3 regions of the Bacillus sp. K7 genome follow, and region 3 is predicted to be linked to each of the others. Evidence: predicted binding sites of a transcription regulator. Region 3 holds the regulator's gene; each other region holds the start of a gene.
What was found. Region 3 encodes Rex, which represses fermentation and respiration genes when NADH is low (regulators of the CRP and FNR family bind a similar motif). Its sites were predicted from a motif close to TTGTGAAATATTTCACAA; they were not measured.
Positions count from the first base shown of each region.

Region 1: M1D98_RS18380 (formate/nitrite transporter family protein) is a predicted target of Rex. The motif match lies at 795-812, and genes of this name have one in related genera.
Region 2: M1D98_RS18040 (nitrate reductase subunit alpha) is a predicted target of Rex. The motif match lies at 1,388-1,405, and genes of this name have one in related genera.

Region 1 covers NZ_CP096406.1:3,592,639-3,594,909, forward strand. The annotation lists gene scrA (PTS system sucrose transporter subunit IIBC) at 1-558, opposite strand, end outside; gene M1D98_RS18380 (formate/nitrite transporter family protein) at 860-1,630, shown strand; gene sacT (sac operon transcriptional antiterminator SacT) at 1,669-2,271, opposite strand, start outside.
Region 2 covers NZ_CP096406.1:3,527,378-3,529,648, reverse strand. The annotation lists gene M1D98_RS18050 (YwiC-like family protein) at 1-435, opposite strand, end outside; gene M1D98_RS18045 (cyclic nucleotide-binding domain-containing protein) at 579-1,055, shown strand; gene M1D98_RS18040 (nitrate reductase subunit alpha) at 1,470-2,271, shown strand, end outside.
Region 3 covers NZ_CP096406.1:619,074-621,344, forward strand. The annotation lists gene M1D98_RS03225 (ABC transporter ATP-binding protein) at 1-89, opposite strand, end outside; gene moaC (cyclic pyranopterin monophosphate synthase MoaC) at 215-727, shown strand; gene M1D98_RS03235 (redox-sensing transcriptional repressor Rex) at 724-1,371, shown strand; gene tatAY (sec-independent protein translocase protein TatAY) at 1,393-1,566, shown strand; gene tatC (twin-arginine translocase subunit TatC) at 1,573-2,271, shown strand, end outside.

The sequences.
Region 1 (2,271 bases), 920 kb from region 3:
CATGATTCCCCCGATAACCGCTCCCAAGTAAGGGTTGCTGCCAAACTCTTTTGAAGCACTGACCCCGATTAAAATCGGCAAGAAAATAAAGGCCGCGCTTGAAAACATATCAAGCAGCTGCAGCAAAGCAGAATCCTTGCTCATCCATTGAAACGCATTGATCATTCCCAACAATCCCATTAATAGACCGCTGGCGACAATAGCCGGAATGATTGGAACAAAAATATTTGAAAGCGTTTTCGCAAATCTCGCAGCTGGATTCAGTTTGTCTTTTGCCGCATCCTGGTGATTTACAGGTTCGTCACGTTCGACATCAACTTCCTTCGAAAAAGCATCGTACACCTTATTGACAAGGCCTGTTCCGAAAATGATCTGGTACTGGCCCGAGCTGCTGAAAGCGCCTTTGACGCCATCAAGCTCTTCTACTTGTGTTTGATCTATCTTTGATTCATCTTTCATCACTAAACGCAGTCTTGTTGCACAATGAGCCGCGCTGATAATGTTTTCTTTGCCCCCGAGAAGCTCGATGAGTCGTTTTGCAGTCTCTTTGTAATCCATTTTGTCTTTCCTCCTTTTATTTAAACAAAAAAGACCTAAAATTCGGCAATGAATAAAGGACACAGCGATCCTTTTTCATTTACGCAAATTTTAGGTCTTGCCTGCTTTACCAGTCACAATCCCGCTTATTCAGATTAAGAATACGCTTTCATCATAAAACATGATAGCGTTTTCGTCAACTGTTTTTTAGTTAAAAAGTTTGATAAAACATTTAGACATAAATTCGTAAAATTTAATTGTGAAATATTTCACAATATCATGCTATACTATGCTCAACCATCAAAGAAAGCAGGAAAAGAACATGGAAACTCAAGCATTGCAAAAGGTTGAACAGTACGCTTTACAAAAACAAAATATATTTGTTTCCAGCAAAATGCGTTATGTGCTCAGATCTATTTTGGCCAGCATGTTTATCGGTTTCGGCATTACAGCCGCAAGCAAAACAGGCAGCTATTTCTTCATCGCTGATTCTCCGTTTGCCTTTCCGGCAGCCGCTGTCACATTCGGGGCAGCTATTCTGCTGATTGCTTACGGCGGCGGGGATTTATTTACCGGCAATACCTTTTATTTCACCTATACCGCGCTTCGAAAAAAACTTCGCTGGCGGGACACCCTGTACTTGTGGATGACAAGCTATGCCGGCAATTTAATTGGCGCCATCCTATTTGCCATTCTGATTAGCGCGACAGGACTTTTTAAGGAGGCTTCTGTTCACTCCTTTTTGATTCATCTGGCAGCGCACAAAATGGAGCCGTCCGCTTCCGAACTGTTTTTCAGAGGAATGCTGTGCAATTGGCTTGTGTGCCTCGCCTTTTTCATCCCGATGTCTCTCAAAGGAGAAGGAGCCAAGCTGTTTACCATGATGCTTTTTGTTTTCTGCTTCTTTATTTCCGGTTTTGAGCACAGCATTGCCAATATGTGCACATTCGCCATCTCACTTTTGATCGAGCACCCTGATACAGTGACACTGACGGGAGCGATCAGAAACTTAATTCCTGTTACACTCGGAAATCTGGCCGCTGGAATGGTCATGATGGGATGGATGTACTACAAGCTCAATCCCGATAAATAAAAAAACTTCCAGAGATCACTCTCTGCAAGTCAAAGCGGTTATTCCGAGAGATCTTGAAGACGCTGGACATGCAGCGTGATATAGCCGGCCTCGGACTCCGGCAAATGCAATTGATATTCATTTTTCAAAAACTCCGCCAGCTCCAGCGCACATTGATAGGCAAATGAATACTTTTTTTGGATGAAATAAAGCATCTCCTCGTCCATATGATGGAGTGCTTCATTTGATTCCAACCGGCTGACCGCGTATCGCAAATGCGTGACAAGGCGTTGATAGGAAATGCTGTTTTCATCCACCTTTCGATTAAAGTAGTTTTCTATTTTTTCTATCATTTCTTTAATCATGGTCGTATGCTTCAGCGCTGAATACATGCTCTCCGCATCCATCTTCGCCGTATGGATGTGGAGGGCAATATAACCCGCTTCATCTTCAGGCAGGGACACGCCCAATGTCTCTTTTACATGTCTGATCGCCCACAGGCCGATCCCATATTCTTTTTTATAGAGCGCCTTTATCTCATGCAGCAATTTATTCTGCACAAGCAGCCCATTTTGAACCCTTTCGATCGCAAAGGACAAATGGTCAGAAAGCGCGATATGAATGTGGTCGCTCAGCGGCGCCGCTAGCTCCCCTTCTGCATG
Region 2 (2,271 bases), 980 kb from region 3:
GAATATAAACCAAGCCCTGCCGTCAAGGATTCCCGTCCCAAGCCAGCAGCTCGCAAGCCCCCCTGAGCAAAAGAACAAGACACCCGCAATATCATTCACTAATGCTCGTTCGTTTTTACGGCGGGCATAGCACACATGGATGAGAAAAAGCGGCAATAACGAAATGCCAATCCAGATGAGTGCCGGTTTAAAAAAAATGGGGATCATCAAAAAGCAGCAGGCCGAAACACCGTAGTAACATATCCACTTTTGGTAAGGTTTGATCTGCTTCTTCTTCAAGGCGAGGGTGGCGGGATAGACCGTCAAATAAAGGAAAAGCCACCCCAGGAAGAGCGGAATATGCCAGAAAACGGGACCGCCCTTGACCATCCCGAGTAAAAATGGAATCAACAGCATCGCCCACGCGCCGTGCTGTTTTGGAATCATCGCCTTCATCGAAATCCTCCTTTTTTATTTCATTATAAATAGAGACAGTCTTTCGATAAGTGACATTCATCATACAGGCTGTGAAATATATCACTGCTGTACAGGCTTAATCGGGCTACACTAAAACTATCCTTAGCACAGGAGGCTTTCCTATGAATCAGTGTGACTATTTATTATTTCTGAAACAACTTCCTATGTTTAATGAAGTGCCTGTGTCCATTGTTGAAACCTTGCTGAAAAACGGGACGTTTATTAGCGGCTCATCTGATCAGTCTTCATCCTTTCTTCATTGTCAATCCGTTTATGTCGTATTAAAAGGCAGTGTCCGTTTGATGGACAGCAGGCTCCCGGAAGGATCGAAAACCGTTGCGCTGTGGGAAAAAGGCGATGTGTTTCCGGTTGATGAAAAAGGCGGGCTGTACTTATCGCCTTTTATCTCAGTCAATGCTTCTTCAGACGTTCTTATTCTCAATATCCCTTATTACATATTTAAAAAAATGATGTCTTACCATCCGCAGCTGCAAATGAACTTTTTGGCCATGCTGCAGCAAAATGTTTTTTGTTCCTATCAATTATTTTTGCGTTATCTGCACACATCACAGGATGAAAACGCCAAACCCGGTTCTTAAAAAGAACCGGGCAGCGTGTCGACAAACCCTCGCATTCGTTGTCAGGCCTGCGCGTCGGTGCTCACGAATATCTACATTCGCTGTGCTCCGATGCTCGCCCTTCCTAGACTTCAAGGGTTTTCAATCACGCTGAAAAGATGACAAAGTCATAAAACAAAAACCGTTTTATGACTTTGTCAACAATCTGCCCGGTTCTTAAAAAGAACCGGTTTTTTGATCTTTGAATGAAAGGCGGTTCATGACTCAGGTCCTGCCTAAACGCCGCCGTCATCACGTCCTGTGAAAGTCTGTTCCTTCTTCTCAATGTGAACATTTTGTAAAAAAAACAAAGTGTGTGACATAGTTCACAAGGAATCGCGCTTTCTCTGTTTATAGTGAACTTAGCATCACCTGACTCGGAAGGAGTGAACGCTCATGAAGAAAAAGAAAATGAGTCCGTTGTTTAGGAGATTAAACTATTTCTCTCCTATCGAACACCATTCAAATAAACATAGCCAAACCACCCGCGAAGATCGCGATTGGGAGAATGTATACAGAAACAGATGGCAGTACGACAAAGTCGTCCGCTCCACCCACGGCGTCAACTGCACGGGGTCCTGCAGCTGGAATATTTATGTGAAAAACGGAATTGTCACGTGGGAAGGACAAAACTTGAATTACCCATCAACAGGACCTAATATGCCTGATTTCGAACCGAGAGGCTGTCCGCGGGGGGCCAGTTTTTCTTGGTATATTTACAGCCCGCTCCGTGTGAAATATCCATACGTGCGCGGTGTGCTGATCAATTTGTGGCGGGAAGCACTGCAGGCCCATCAAAATCCATTGGATGCTTGGAAATCGATCGTTGAAAATCCTGAAAAAGCGAAGTCCTATAAACAAGCAAGAGGGAAGGGCGGTTTTGTGCGCGCTGAATGGCCGGAGGTGCTGAAGCTGATTTCAGCCTCTCTGCTCTATACCGTCATGAAATACGGGCCTGACCGGAATGTCGGTTTTTCTCCGATCCCTGCCATGTCCATGATCAGTCATGCCTCAGGCTCCCGGTTTATGTCTTTAATCGGCGGCCCTATGCTCAGTTTTTATGACTGGTATGCGGATCTTCCTCCGGCGTCCCCGCAAATCTGGGGTGACCAGACGGACGTTCCGGAAAGCAGTGATTGGTACAACTCAGGCTATATCATGACATGGGGCTCCAACGTTCCGTTAACAAGAACGCCTG
Region 3 (2,271 bases):
TCACGATTTCTGACTTCCAGCTTTATATTGTTTAAAATAGTATCAGCACCAAATGATTTGGACAGCTGATTAACTTGTAAGATCATCATATTATTTCACCTCTGCTATAATAAGTTAAGTGTAGCTTATCAATCAGAAGTCAGCAAACAATACATTGGCCGAATAAGACATAGAGAAGAAAATAGTGTATGATCTTTTTAAGGAGAGTTTGAATATGAATGAATTTTCTCATTTTAATGAACAGGGACGAGCCCAGATGGTGGATATCAGCGAAAAATCTTCGACTGTCCGTACTGCGGCGGCTGTTTCAAGCGTACACATGAAGCATGAAGTGTACGAGAAAATACAAAGTCACGATATCGGTAAAGGAGATGTATTGGCTGTTTCGCAGGTGGCAGGCATTATGGCCGCAAAGCAAACGTCCAATATCATTCCGATGTGCCATCCGCTATCACTGAGCGGGGTAGATATATCGTTTGACTGGAAAATAAAAGAAACAGAAGTTATACTTCATATAAAAGCACAGGTCAAAACGAAAGGGAGTACAGGTGTGGAAATGGAAGCGCTCACTTCTGCATCGGTGTGCGCTCTTACTGTTTACGATATGTGCAAGGCTCTTGATAAAGGGATGGTCATCGGCCCTACTTTCTTGCTTGAAAAGACAGGCGGGAAAAACGGTGACTTTAAAAGAGAACTATCTGAGTATAATGTGGAGGACCAAAAATGAATAAGGATCAATCAAAAATTCCGCAGGCGACGGCAAAACGGCTGCCGCTCTACTATCGCTTTTTAAAGAACCTGCATGCGTCAGGAAAACAGCGTGTATCTTCCGCTGAACTCAGTGATGCCGTAAAGGTTGATTCCGCCACGATTCGCAGGGATTTTTCCTATTTTGGAGCTCTTGGCAAAAAAGGATATGGATATAACGTGGATTATTTGCTGTCTTTTTTCCGCAAAACGCTTGATCAGGATGAAATGACAGATGTCATCTTGATTGGTGTCGGGAACTTGGGAACGGCATTTCTTCACTATAATTTCACAAAAAATAATAACACAAAAATTTCTATGGCTTTTGATATAAATGAGAGTAAAATAGGAACTGAGGTAGGCGGTGTGCCCGTCTATAATCTTAATGACCTTGAACAGTATGTAAAAGATGAATCAGTTGCCATTCTAACAGTGCCAGCAGTTGCCGCTCAGCCCATTACAGACAGATTAGTCGCGTTAGGGATAAAGGGAATTCTTAATTTTACGCCGGCCCGTTTGAATGTGCCGGAACACATTCGAATTCATCATATAGATTTAGCTGTAGAGCTTCAGTCACTTGTTTATTTCTTAAAGCATTATTCAGTTTTGGAGGAAATCGAATAGAGGGAAAGGAGGAGCCCACATATGCCGATCGGTCCTGGAAGCCTTGCTGTTATCGCAATCGTTGCTTTGATTATCTTCGGTCCCAAAAAGCTGCCTGAACTGGGGAAAGCAGCTGGAGACACACTTCGTGAATTCAAAAACGCTACTAAAGGATTAACGAGTGATGAAGAGGAAAAAAAGAAAGAAGATCAGTAAGTAAGGATGACAAGAATGAAAGTGAATCAAATGTCGCTGCTGGAGCATATTGCTGAGCTTCGAAAACGATTGCTGGTTGTGGCGTTGGCCTTTGTCGTTTTCTTTATCGCGGGATTTTTTTTAGCGAAGCCGATTATTGTATATCTGCAAGAAACAAATGAGGCGAAAGAGCTGACGCTTAACGCGTTTAATCTGACAGACCCGCTTTTTGTGTTTATGCAATTCGCGTTTATCATCGGAATTGTCCTGACCTCGCCGGTGATTCTGTATCAGCTTTGGGCTTTTGTGAGCCCGGGCCTCTATGAGAAAGAGCGAAAAGTGACGCTCAGCTACATTCCAATCTCTGTTTTGCTGTTTTTAGCGGGCTTATCCTTTTCATATTATATTTTATTTCCTTTTGTGGTTGATTTTATGAAGCGAATCTCTCAAGACTTGAATGTCAATCAGGTGATCGGAATTAATGAGTATTTTCACTTTCTCCTGCAGCTGACAATTCCGTTCGGCTTATTGTTTCAAATGCCGGTCATCCTCATGTTTTTGACCAGGCTTGGAATTGTGACTCCGATGTTCTTAGCGAAAGTCAGAAAGTATGCGTATTTTGTGCTGCTTGTGATTGCTGCCTTGATTACGCCTCCTGAGCTTTTGTCTCATATGATGGTCACTGTTCCGCTGTTGATCTTATATGAAATCAGTATTTTGATATCG